One region of the Planococcus sp. BI3 genome, then DNA from elsewhere that is predicted to be linked to it. Evidence: riboswitches for the same ligand, from Rfam matches in the RefSeq annotation. Region 1 holds a riboswitch; each other region holds the start of a gene.
The links. A riboswitch is a leader RNA that binds a small molecule or an ion and turns the genes downstream of it on or off. The one in region 1 is predicted to bind S-adenosylmethionine.

Region 1 (4,149 bases):
TTCTTAGCCAATTGATGTGAAGGATGATCCTCAAAGCCTAAGAAATTGACCCACTCGATTTGTGGATGCTGTTTTAGATAATCAGCAATAATCTGAGCGTTGCTGCTGTGTTTCGGAATGCGGAGATGCAAAGTCTCCAGACCCTGCAGCAAAGCATGAGCACTATCCGGACTCAATGAAGGGCCAAAATCCCGCAGCAGCTGCACACGCAGTTTTGTCGCAAACGCCGCATCCGGTACATCAATGCCATAACGCAGACCATGATAGCTCTCATCAGGCTGTGTATAATTCGGAAAACGTGGATTGTCCCAATTGAATTTCCCGGCATCCACTGCTACGCCGCCGATCGTCGTGCCATGGCCGCCAATCCACTTCGTAGCAGAATGAATGACCACATCCGCACCAAATTCTATCGGGTTGCTGCCGTATGGAGAAGCGAAGGTGTTGTCGATCAATAATGGAATTCCATTTTCATGGGCAATTGCTGCCACTTTTTCTACATCAAAGACATTCAGGCTTGGATTGCCGATAATTTCCCCGAAAAAGACCTTCGTTTTATCTGTGATTGCCGATTTGAAATTTTCCGGATCGGTAGCATCGACGAATTTTGTCGTGATGCCATAACGCGGCAAAGTATTCGCAAACAAATTGTACGTGCCCCCGTAAAGGCTGCTGTCTGCCACTATTTCGTCTCCGGCTTCAGCAATGTTCATAATTGAAAATGCAATGGCCGCCATTCCGGAAGATAAAGCAACTGCAGCAGTGCCGCCTTCCAATAATGCTACCCGTTGTTCAAATACATCGACAGTCGGATTCATGATGCGCGAGTAGATATTGCCAGTATCCTTGAGGCCAAAGAGATCTTGTGCATGCTGTGTATCTTTAAAAACATAGGAAGTTGTTTTATAAACAGGCACCCCTCTTGATCCAGTTGTTGGATCGGGCTGTTGTCCGCCATGCAATAATAAAGTTTCCGGTTTTAAGTTTGTCATTTTCCATTCCCCCTGAGTTTTATTGATAGATATTGTCGAAGAGGACAGCAAAAAGCCCCCTTCGCTTAAGAAGAGGGCCGTAAATTACGGAGTTTCCTCCTCTCATCTGTCAGAACCTTTCGTTCGGTTCTGTAGGAATTAGCACCTTTCCAGACAAAATCGTCTGTTGGTTGCCGGGCATCACAGGGCCTATCCCTCCGCCACTCTTGATAAGAGTATTTGATTTAGTTTTTCATCTTGTTGAGAAGTATAAAAACTTTGTCGCTTTTTGTCAAGTGGATTAGTCAAAAAATTTTGAAACCTTGTGCTGCTTCAAACGTTATCTTTTAATGTAGAGGAGGAGTCGGTATGTTTATCTGGATTTTGCTATTATTTATTATCTGCTATGTAATCGGCTGCTTTCATGGATCTCTCGCAGCTCAGGTTTTATCAGGGGTCAACGTCAAAAAGGAAGGTGTAAAAAATTCCGGCGCTTCCAATGCCGCCATCGTATTGGGCTGGAAATATGGGGTGCTTGTCGCTTTCATCGATATTTCCAAAGGATTTGCAGCTGTTGCAGGCTTGCGGCTTCTGCTGGATTCCAGCAGCCTTTCTCCCGAAATGTTCTGGACTTTGTTGTTCATCGCAGGTGCCGGCGTAATTTTTGGCCATAACTTCCCGTTCTATATGAATTTCAGCGGCGGCAAAGGGACCGCTTCGGTAATCGGCGTCATGCTGGCCCTCGATTGGAAGCTTGGACTGGTTGGACTGCTCTTGCTCATCGGCGTTTCACTGGCCACCGATTATTTGGTCATTGGCGTACTGGTCCTTTACGCGGTTTATTTCATCATTGCTTTCGGACCTGCTGTTGGGCCGTGGCCATTGCTGACAGCCCTGGCCTTATTCGCGATGGCGGTATGGAAGCATAGCGAAAACATTATTCGAATAAAGAATGGAAGCGAGAGCAAAGTATCCTCCATCTTCAAGAAGAAGCCTTCAAATCCTGTCTAATAGAGGATTTAAACTAATTATTGCTTTCATTTAAAAGATTGTGAAATAAATATCATAATTCCTCTTGACTTTTTTGTTATTTCACCATAAAGTAAGAACCACGAATCGAATAGCATACATCACTTTCTTATCAAGAGAAACCGAGGGACAGGCCCTGAGACGTTTCGGCAGCAGATTTGTTTAACCGCAAAAACTGTGCCAACTCCTGCAAATGCCGTTTGTGCATTTGGAAGATGAGAATTAGATGGTTTCAACAGGAGCCTTCTTTTTTCTTATGGATAAGAAAAAAGGGGGCTCTTTTTTGTCCATTATCTCAGGGAGAATGTGAGACACCATCGATTTGATAAGATCCATTACAGCATGAGGAGGTTCAATCACCATGATTCAATTCGAAGGCGTCGCCAAAACTTATCAATCAGGAAAACAGGAAATCTATGCCTTGAACGGCATTGACCTGACCGTCGAAACCGGCGAAATCTACGGGGTCATTGGCTTTAGCGGAGCCGGAAAAAGTTCACTGATCCGCACCGTGAATCTGCTCGAACGGCCTTCTGCAGGACGCGTGTTGATTCAGGGAAAAGACATTTCTACTTTATCCAGCAAAGAGATCCGCACCATCCGAAAAGATATCGGCATGATTTTCCAGCATTTCAACTTGCTGAATTCAAAAACCGTTTACCATAATGTGGCGATGCCGCTCTTGCTCGCGAAGACACCAAAAGCAGATATTGAAAAACAGGTAACCGACTTGCTGGACTTTGTCGGCCTGGCAGACCAGGCGCAAAAATATCCAGATCAACTGTCAGGCGGACAGAAACAACGGATCGGCATTGCCCGGGCGCTCGCGACTAATCCATCTGTTCTGTTGTGTGATGAAGCGACTTCGGCACTTGATCCGCAAACGACTAAATCGATTTTGGACCTGCTTCGCAAAATCAATAAGGAATACAACATCACGATTTTGCTCATCACTCATGAAATGGGCGTCATCCGGGAAATCTGCGACAAGGTGGCCGTTCTTGAAGCGGGGAAAGTCATCGAGCAAGGCAGCGTTTTCGATATTTTCTCGAACCCACAGCAACCAACCACCAAACGGTTTGTCCGCTCCGTCATGAATGACGAACTACCAGATTCGCTGCTGGCACAAATTCAGGCTGCCGAAAGCGATAATGCCATCTACCGCCTCCAGTTTACCGGCAGCTCCGTCGGCAAACCGTTCATGTCCCGTGTATCACGTGATTTCAAAGTTGATTTGAATGTGCTGTTCGGCAACATCACCGAGCTGCAAGGCGTCCCGTACGGCAACCTGATCGTGGAATTTTCCGGCGAGCCAAGTGAAATTGCACTGGCCTTGTCCTCCATCCGAGAAAGTGAAATCCACATAGAGGAGGTCAATAATTATGTCAGTTAACTACGAACAGATTTTAGAAGCTTTATGGGAAACCATCTACATGACCGGAGCTGCGTTCGGATTTTCTTTATTGATAGGCTTGCCTCTCGGCATCCTGCTTGTGGTGACACGCAAAGGGCATCTGCTGGAAAATGAACCGGTCTCCAAAGTGTTGAATATCGTCATCAATATTTTCCGTTCGGTTCCGTTCATCATTTTGATGGTTGCCATCATTCCGTTGACCCGCCTGATTGTCGGTACATCCATCGGAACCGCAGCCGCTATCGTTCCATTGGTCTTTTACGCCGGACCTTATATTGCACGATTAATTGAAAACTCCTTACTGGAAGTCGATAAAGGTGTCATCGAAGCAGCTCAAGCGATGGGCGCTTCGCCGATGCAGATCATTTTCCGCTTCCTGATTCCGGAGGCCTTGAGCTCGCTCGTGCTTGCCTTGACCATCGCAATCGTCGGCCTGATCGGTGCATCTGCCATGGCAGGTGCCATCGGAGGCGGCGGGCTTGGCGACTTGGCCATCACTTATGGTTATCAGCGCTTTGATACGCTCGTCATGTTCATTACCGTAGCGATTTTGGTCGTACTGGTCCAAGGCATTCAATCACTGGGCAATGCATTGTCGCGAACAGTACGGCGCAACTAAAAAATAACAACAACAGAGAAAAAACTGGAGGAATTACTTATGAAAAAACTTACAGCAACAGCATTACTGGCATTATCAGCGTTGTTTTTGGCAGCCTGCGGAGACGACAGCAGTTC
Region 2 (4,149 bases), 1.9 Mb from region 1:
AGAAGCGTAATCCTGTGAATAAACACCGATCGGTTCGATGTGGATGCCGCCAGCGTTTTCAAATTCATAGCCATGATCTGCTACTTGTGATGCTAAATAAGGAACGTGTTGGAAGTAGTTAGCGTCGATTTCACCAGACTCTAAATCTTCATTCGGCAGGATGTAATCCTGATAAGTTTCGATTTCAAGTGTAATGCCCTGTTCTTCAAGCAATGGCTTTGCCTGCTCTAAAATTTCAGCGTGCGGCACATTGGAAGCCCCTACGCGCAAAGTCTGAGACTCTTCTTCACTAGCCCCGCCATTGCCGCATCCTGCAAGTACCAAAGCCGTTAATGCTGTTCCTGCTACAAATTTCTTCATGTTCAATCTCTCCCTTATGATGTGTTTTATATAGTACGGAAAATCCGCTATTACCGTTTGTCTGCTTTTGTGGTGACTATATCCCCGATATATTGAATGATAAAGACGATGATCAAGATCAAGATCGTCGCCATCAATGTAACGTCTTCACGGCTGCGTTGAAAGCCGTCCAGGAAAGCCAATGTCCCAAGGCCGCCAGCGCCTATGATGCCGGCCATGGCCGTATAGCCGACGAGTGCAATGGCTGTCACCGTGATACCGGAAATCAACGCCGGTTTCGATTCAGGCAACAGCACCTTCCAGATGATAGTGCCGGTCGTCGCGCCCATCGACCGAGCTGCTTCAAGGACGCCTTTGTCGATTTCCTTCAATGCAATGAGAACCATCCGTGCGTAAAATGGAGCCGAGCCGATGATCAATGCCGGCAATGCCGCGTTAGGACCCCGGATCGAGCCCATCAGGAATAGAGTAAACGGGATCAAAAGAATGATCAGGATAATAAAAGGAATCGAACGGAAAATATTGACGAATGCTCCTGTCAGCCAATTGACCACTTTGTTGGCCCATAATTGTTTCGGTGCCGTCAAAAACAACAGGATGCCGAGGGCTAATCCGATAACGAACGTAAATACTGTTGATAATGCCGTCATATAGAGTGTTTCAAGTGTGGCTTCCCACATATTGTCCCAGTCTACATTCGGGAATAAAGAATCAATCATTGTGCATCACCTCCGCTTGAACATCTTCTAAACGAAGAAATGCCAGTGCTTCTTCGATTTCTCCAGGAGAACCTTTCAACTGGAGAATCAATGTTCCATAGGCCCCCCGTTGGGTATGTGATATATTCCCTTGGACAATATTGACCTCCACAGCATGGCTGCGGATCAATTTCGTCAGGATTGGCTGTTCGGTTTGCTCACCAACAAAAATCAACTTCACCAATTCGCCTGTCGGATATAACTCCCGAAGATTTTTGATGGTTTCCTGCGAATCACCACTGGCGGTCACCTGTGCGACAAAACGTTTAGTGATCTCCTCTTTTGGCGATTGGAAAACCTCCAGGACATCACCCAGTTCAACGACCCGCCCGCCTTCCATGACGGCCACACGGTGGCAAATCTTTCGAATGACGTGCATTTCATGCGTGATCAAGACAATCGTCAATCCCAATCGCTTGTTGATATCCACCAGCAGATCCAAAATGGCGTCTGTAGTTTCCGGATCAAGAGCTGATGTCGCTTCATCGCATAACAGCACTTCCGGATCGTTTGCCAGCGCCCGGGCGATGCCGACACGTTGTTTCTGCCCTCCTGAAAGCTCGGATGGATAAGCATGTTCACGGCCGGTCAAGCCGACCAGTTCAATCAGTTCCTGAACCCGTTTACCGCGCTGTTGTTTCGACACGCCGGCAATTTCAAGCGGAAATTCGATATTTTCTGTGACTGTACGGGACCACAGCAGGTTGAAATGCTGGAATATCATGCTGACCTTTTGACGGGCCTTCCGCAATTCTGCGCCTTTAATGGACGTAATCACCTTGCCATTAATTTCTACCGTACCTGAAGTCGGCTTTTCCAACCCATTCAACAAACGGATCAATGTGCTTTTACCGGCTCCACTATATCCGATGATGCCGAATATTTCTCCATCGGCAATGGATAAATCAACCTGGTCAACAGCTGTAAGAACTGCTTTCCCTGTATCGAATATTTTTGTCACTTTCTTTAACTCAATCATTCTCTGAACACCCCTGAATCCTAAAAATAAAAAGCCCTTCCGCGCATAACTGAGCAGAAGGGCAAACGTATATTATACGGAAACCAATCTCTCATCTTCCAAAGCTTTCGCTTCGTGTGATTTGGCACCATTTCATTTTCATGACGGTTGCCGGGCTTCATAGGGCACTTCCCTCCACCACTCTTAATAAGAGTTTCGATATGAAATTAATTGAAAGCATAAGAAAGTTTGAACTTATAGGTCAATTCCAAGGCTTACTCCAATTAAATGGTGCTTGTTCTTTTCTTATCAGAAATTTAATTTACCACGACCGGCTATATTCGTCAACAGATTTCAACTTGCCATATAAATAAGGCACCGATTTGAAGGCATAAATTTTTTCTTTTAGTTTGCCATCCTCCGTAATCAACAGACACGGCACACTCTCCACTTCATACAGGCCGGCGATTTCCTGGACGTAATTCAAGTTTGCTTTGCCGATTTGAAGATCCGGCAACAGCTCTGTAACGACAGACAACATTTTGGATGCCACCTGACAGGTCCCACACATAGGCGTGTACAAATAAAAGGCCGTGATGTGTTTGGTATTCTTTTCTTTGGTCCATTCTTTATGAGTCCATTCCTTCATCTTCTTCATCCCTCTATCAATAGCTTATTGACCTGGACATTCGCAGCGATCAGCACATCCATCAGAATGCGGAGCGGTGTTTTTGCGACTTCCTTATAGCTCCGGTTGACATAGAAATGCCGGGCTTCGGGGAACTCGCGTTTGACCAGCTTCCGCAATTTTTCTCCTGAAGGGTCTGCATCCACTAATATGATGATGTCCTGGCCTTCGTATGGCAGCAATAATTCTTCAAGTCGCGATGCACTTACTGTACCATTTGTGCAAAGAATCGTCACGGGTTCTGCAATGAGCGGTGCAATCCTCGACTTGTCGCTGATCCCTTCCACCACAATCACCTTTCCCATAAACACTCACCCCATCGAAAATAGTATAAGAAAAGATGTCATCTATTACAAGCCGGACAAATGCCCTTTCTAGTTTTGTATTCCACAAGATGGTCCTGCAAAAACACGTTTCTGCAAGTCAATGGCTGCGCTTCTTTCAAGCTGAAACGTGCACCTATAAAAAAAAAGCGCCAACATGCAGGCGCTTTCCGAAGTTTACTCGTTGATCATTTCTTTGTATTGGTCTGCCGTCATCAATGCACTGACTTCTTCTTCAGAAGGAGCTTCGATAACCACCATCCAAGCCTGCTCGTAAGGTGACTCGTTGACGAATTCCGGGCTGTCTTCAAGCTCAGAATTGACTTCAACTACTTTTCCGCTGATTGGCGCATACAATTCCGAAACCGTCTTAACGGATTCAACGCTGCCAAAAGGTTGATCTTTTTTCAGTTCGTCTCCAACCTGTGGAAGTTCGACGAAAACGATATCCCCCAATTCAGCCTGTGCGAAATGAGTAATTCCGATACGCGCATTGCCCTCTTCGATCTTGACCCATTCATGTTCTTTTGAATAACGAAGTTCTGCTGGTGTGCTCATCTTGACCCCTCCAAATTATGTAGTCTATTCAAATTCAGTTTGACATAAACAGCTGCGAAATACAAGATGACGCCGATTTCTTACAGCCAGCTGTTTTGATAATCCGCTTCTTTAAAACCGAGCGTCACCGTTTTGCCGTCCCACGCCAGAGGCCGTTTGATCAGCATGCCATCTGAAGCCAAAAGCTCCAATTGCTGTTCTTCCGTCATGTTCGACAGCTTCTCTTTTAATCCAAGTGAACGGTAAACAAGACCGCTCGTATTGAAGAACTTCTTCAATTCCAAACCACTCGCCCCATAGATTTCAGCTAATTGTTCTTTTGTCGGCGGGTTTTCTGCAATATGTATTTCATTATATTCCACGTTATTTTTGTCGAGCCAGCTTTTTGCTTTCCGGCATGTTGTACATTTCGGGTATCCATAATAAGTAATCACGTTTCTGCCTCCTTTTTTTCTAAGCTTACCAAAAAGAAAGCTTCTGGTCGACGAATAAAAAAACAGGCAA
Region 3 (4,149 bases), 1.3 Mb from region 1:
GGTGGAAGTTCCCATCAACGTGATGGTGCCTCCTAAAATCGTTACATACGATAAAGGAATCAACACCTTGGATGGTGCAATGTTCCGTTCTTCACACCATTTCTTCAATAGCGGCGTCAATGTCACAACGATAGGCGTATTGTTCAAGAAAGCCGAAAACAGCGGAAGCGGAAGAAAAATACGGAACAATGAACCCTTCAAGCTTTTGCCCTTGTTCAGCCAGCCAATCATCATCTGGTCGATCAGGCCATGTTTTTGTACGGTCCCGACAACGATGAACAATAAAGCAATGGTCAGCATTCCCGGATTGGAAAAGCCGCGCAATGCTTCTTCTGTCGTTAAAATCCCTGACAGCAGCAAAACCACCAATGCCGAGAAGACAATCATATCCGGACGGGCAACTTCAAACAGCAAGGCACTGACCATTCCAACGATGACAATTAGCACAAAAATCATTTCGACTGACATGGGCAACCATCCTTCAACTTAGTTACTTATTACGGTCTCCCGCAAGCCTTTGATGAGCACATCGGCCACTTCCGGACGGGAAAATTGTTTCGGGGGCTTCTCCCCGTTGCGAAGCAATTCACGCACTTTCGTGCCGCTCAAATGGACATGATTTTCTGCCGTATGCGGGCAGGTTTTCGCTGTTGCCATGTTTTCGCATGTATTGCAGTAGAACGAATGCTCGAACTTGAAAATCTGGATGCCCAGTTCATCTTCAAACTGGCTGATGAATTCCTGTGCTTCGTAGGTGCCATAATAATCGCCGACGCCTGCGTGGTCGCGGCCGACGATGAAATGCGTGCAGCCGTAATTTTTGCGGACGATGGCATGGAGCACCGCTTCTTTCGGTCCCGCGTAACGCATTGCCGCAGGATAGATGGCTAGGCGCGCACGGTCTGCAGGATAATAATGCTTCAAAATGACCTGGTAGCTTTCCATCCGCACAGCTGCTGAAATGTCATCGGATTTTGTTTCGCCCACCAGTGGGTTCAACAATAAGCCATCGACTACTTCCAATGCTGCTTTCTGAATGTATTCATGCGCGCGGTGCACCGGGTTGCGCGTCTGGAAACCGACAATCGTCTTCCACCCAAGATCTTTGAATAGCTGGCGCGTTTCTAACGGGTCCAGATGGAACTCCTCAAATTCGCTATGGTCCGGACGATTCAATAACGTGATCGGACCTGCCAGGTAAATATCACCGCGTTCGTATAGTTTTTTCACGCCTGCATGCGCTTCTTCTGTGGTCCCATAAATTTTTTCCGCTTCCAACCCTTTGTCGTAAGCGTATTTTTCCGTCAGTTGGAGCGTTCCGTAAATGACATCGTCTTCGCCTTTCAGCGCAATTTCGTCGCCGACCTGGTAGCTGGCTGCTTCTTCTTTGGTGACTGACAGTGTAATCGGCACACTCCACACCGTGCCGTTGCTGAGGCGCGATGTATGGACGACACTTTCGTAATCTTGTTGTCCAAGGAAACCGGTCAGCGGGCTGAAACCGCCGATGCCGATCAATTCCAAATCCGAAATCGCCCAATCTGATATGAATAAAGAAGAAAGCGTTTCTGCATTCTTTAATGCCGTTTCTCTTTCCGTGCCGGTCACCTGTCTGTTTACCAAATCTCCACCGTGTGCTTTACTCGTCATGTCATTACCTCCAAGGTTAGTTTTGAATTCTGCTGTCCATTTCGAAAGGGTTCTTAAACCAAATTTCCAAGGCGTTCAGACAAAAAGAAAAGGACCCTCTTCGCTAAGAAGAAGGTCCGGAAAAACAAACAATCTTCTTATCTTCTAGGCTAAGGAAAGCCTATTGGAGTTAGCACCGTTTCCTTAAAGGAGGGTTGCTGAGACATCAAAGGGCCAATCCCTCCGTCTCTCTTGATAAGAACGCGTATTCAATTTTTGAGCTGAATTGTTTGAAATATTTGATTTCACAAAGTATATAATAGACTATTCCGAGTGTCAAACTATGTTTTAGATTTTTTTTAGGTTTCTTTCCAGGAAAGCTGTCCTGCCAGAGGCTAGGGCAAGTAAAATTATTTGGATTGTTTGCTGAATGGTTGCTATTCAACGCAGATAGGAATATTTTTGATAGTATGAAGAGAGTTGAGGAGGCGGAGAAGATGACGGTGGTTCCCATCATGATTGAATTGGCAGAGAAAAAAGTGATTGTAGTGGGCGGCGGACGCATCGCTAAGCGAAAGCTGGACGCTTTATTGGACAGCGGAGCTTTGCTGACGGTAATCAGTCCGGCAGTGCTGCCAGAAATAGCCGGTTGGGCTGAAGAAGGAAGAATTAGATGGAAGCAAAAAAAATTCGACCTGAAAGAGGTCGAAGAGGCTTTCATGATGGTCATCGCTACCGACGATCCAGCTGTTAACGAGGCTGCCAAAAAAGCTGCACCTCCGCATTGTTTGGTGAATGCCTCCACTGCGGCAGAGTCTGGAAACATCCATTTCCCCGCCCATTTGAAAAGAGGCAAATTGAGCATCGCGATTGCAACGAACGGTGCCAGTCCCATGCTTGCTAAAAAAATCAAGCAGGATCTGCAGACCCAATTTGATGAACGCTACGAACAATATCTGGAATTTCTTTTTGAAGCCAGGCAGCTCTTGAAGCAAAGCGCGCTTTCCAAAAGCGCGAAAGAAGAATGCTTGCACGGCTTTTTGACTGAATCATTTTTGCAGGGGGAGGTCCAACAAGAGACACTCCGTGAATTGCGGCTGTTTGCCGACAAGGACAGCGATAACCAGCCGGATTAGAACCAAAAACTAAAGCTGTGGACTTCCTGGATGCTGGCTGAACCCTTAGTCATTCCCGGCTCCATAAATCTCCATACCCGTATGAAAACCATCAGCAATGACGGTGTCTCTCATGTTCTCGACCGTCACGGGAATCGGCTCCAACAGGATGGAAGGCACATCGATCTTGCCATTGTTAACATATTTAACAGTCGTGACATCTTCCCCCTCCGCCATTCTGACTGCCAAGGCAGCAGCTTGCTCCGTCAAAGTCTGAATGGGCTTATAGACCGTCATCGTCTGGGTGCCATTGACAACACGTTGTGCAGCAGCAAGTTCTGCATCCTGTCCCGCTACTGGGATTTTACCCGCTAATCCTTGTGCTTCTAAAGCTTGAATAACGCCTCCGGCAGTCGCATCATTGGCAGCGATGACCGCATCAATTTGATTGCCATTGGCTGCCAGTGCCTCCGTCATATTGAGAAAAGCCTTCTCGGGTGACCAATCTTCTGTCCATTGGTCATAAACGACTTTAATGTCTCCACGGTCAATGGCCGGCTGAAGTACATTGAATACGCCTTTTTTTATCAGATGAACATTATTGTCCGTCGTTGCCCCTCCGATATAGACGTAATTCCCTTTGGGCACCAACTCTAAAATTGCCTCCGCCTGCATTTCCCCCACCCGCTCGTTATCAAATGATACATAGAGATCGATATCCGCATTTTTCACCAGGCGGTCGTAGGCAATTACCTTAATGCCGGCACGATGCGCTTTATGGACAATAGCAGCTGTGGCTTCCGCATTATGCGGAACAATGACCAATAGGTCGATGCCTTGCTGGATCAACGTTTCAGCCTGGGTGAGCTGCAGTGCATCATTCCCATTGGCGGCCACAATCTCCACTTCTGCGCCCAAATCCTCTACGGCTTTCTTAAATAGCGCTTGGTCTTTCAACCAGCGTTCTTCCTTCAGCGTATCCATGGAAAATCCGATTTTGATGGGCTCCTTGCTTTCTGTATACTGTTTTTTTTCAGGCACTGCTTTGCCCACCGATTCGTCAGGTGCACAGGCTCCAAAAAACAGGCTGATGAATAAGACCAGCAATAGTTGAATTCTTTTATTCTTCACGCTGATCTTTCCTTTCCGTCAACAGCGTTCTGCGGTATTCCTTTGGAGATACATCGTTCATCTTCTTAAAGACCTTGCTGAAATAATTCGGCTCATGATAGCCAATTTCAAAGGCAATTTCCTTTAGGCTTTTCTTTGGATCACCCAATAGCTTTTTTGCTTTGTTTATTCGGCACGAGGTCAGAAAATCGATATAGTTGAAACCCAGTTTTTCTTTGAACATCTTGCTGAGGTAGATAGGGCTCAACTCTACTTTCTGGGCCAATGCATCCAA

Region 2: another riboswitch for S-adenosylmethionine. It lies ahead of AC1MEO_RS06960 (methionine ABC transporter ATP-binding protein); the one in region 1 lies ahead of AC1MEO_RS16680 (methionine ABC transporter ATP-binding protein).
Region 3: another riboswitch for S-adenosylmethionine. It lies ahead of sat (sulfate adenylyltransferase); the one in region 1 lies ahead of AC1MEO_RS16680 (methionine ABC transporter ATP-binding protein).

What each region holds. Positions count from the first base shown of each region.
Region 1 covers NZ_CM155266.1:3,327,016-3,331,164, reverse strand. Annotated here, with positions in the region: gene AC1MEO_RS16690 (O-acetylhomoserine aminocarboxypropyltransferase/cysteine synthase family protein) at 1-992, opposite strand, end outside; SAM riboswitch class I at 1,092-1,208, opposite strand; gene AC1MEO_RS16685 (glycerol-3-phosphate acyltransferase) at 1,341-1,982, shown strand; SAM riboswitch class I at 2,107-2,222, shown strand; gene AC1MEO_RS16680 (methionine ABC transporter ATP-binding protein) at 2,362-3,393, shown strand; gene AC1MEO_RS16675 (methionine ABC transporter permease) at 3,383-4,033, shown strand; gene AC1MEO_RS16670 (MetQ/NlpA family ABC transporter substrate-binding protein) at 4,073-4,149, shown strand, end outside.
Region 2 covers NZ_CM155266.1:1,365,119-1,369,267, forward strand. Annotated here, with positions in the region: gene AC1MEO_RS06950 (MetQ/NlpA family ABC transporter substrate-binding protein) at 1-360, opposite strand, end outside; gene AC1MEO_RS06955 (methionine ABC transporter permease) at 411-1,079, opposite strand; gene AC1MEO_RS06960 (methionine ABC transporter ATP-binding protein) at 1,072-2,097, opposite strand; SAM riboswitch class I at 2,186-2,290, opposite strand; gene AC1MEO_RS06965 (thioredoxin family protein) at 2,399-2,725, opposite strand; gene AC1MEO_RS06970 (toprim domain-containing protein) at 2,731-3,069, opposite strand; gene gcvH (glycine cleavage system protein GcvH) at 3,265-3,645, opposite strand; gene AC1MEO_RS06980 (arsenate reductase family protein) at 3,726-4,079, opposite strand.
Region 3 covers NZ_CM155266.1:2,049,316-2,053,464, forward strand. Annotated here, with positions in the region: gene AC1MEO_RS10175 (SLC13 family permease) at 1-468, opposite strand, end outside; gene sat (sulfate adenylyltransferase) at 487-1,650, opposite strand; SAM riboswitch class I at 1,785-1,891, opposite strand; gene AC1MEO_RS10185 (NAD(P)-binding protein) at 2,127-2,765, shown strand; gene xylF (D-xylose ABC transporter substrate-binding protein) at 2,811-3,875, opposite strand; gene AC1MEO_RS10195 (response regulator) at 3,865-4,149, opposite strand, start outside.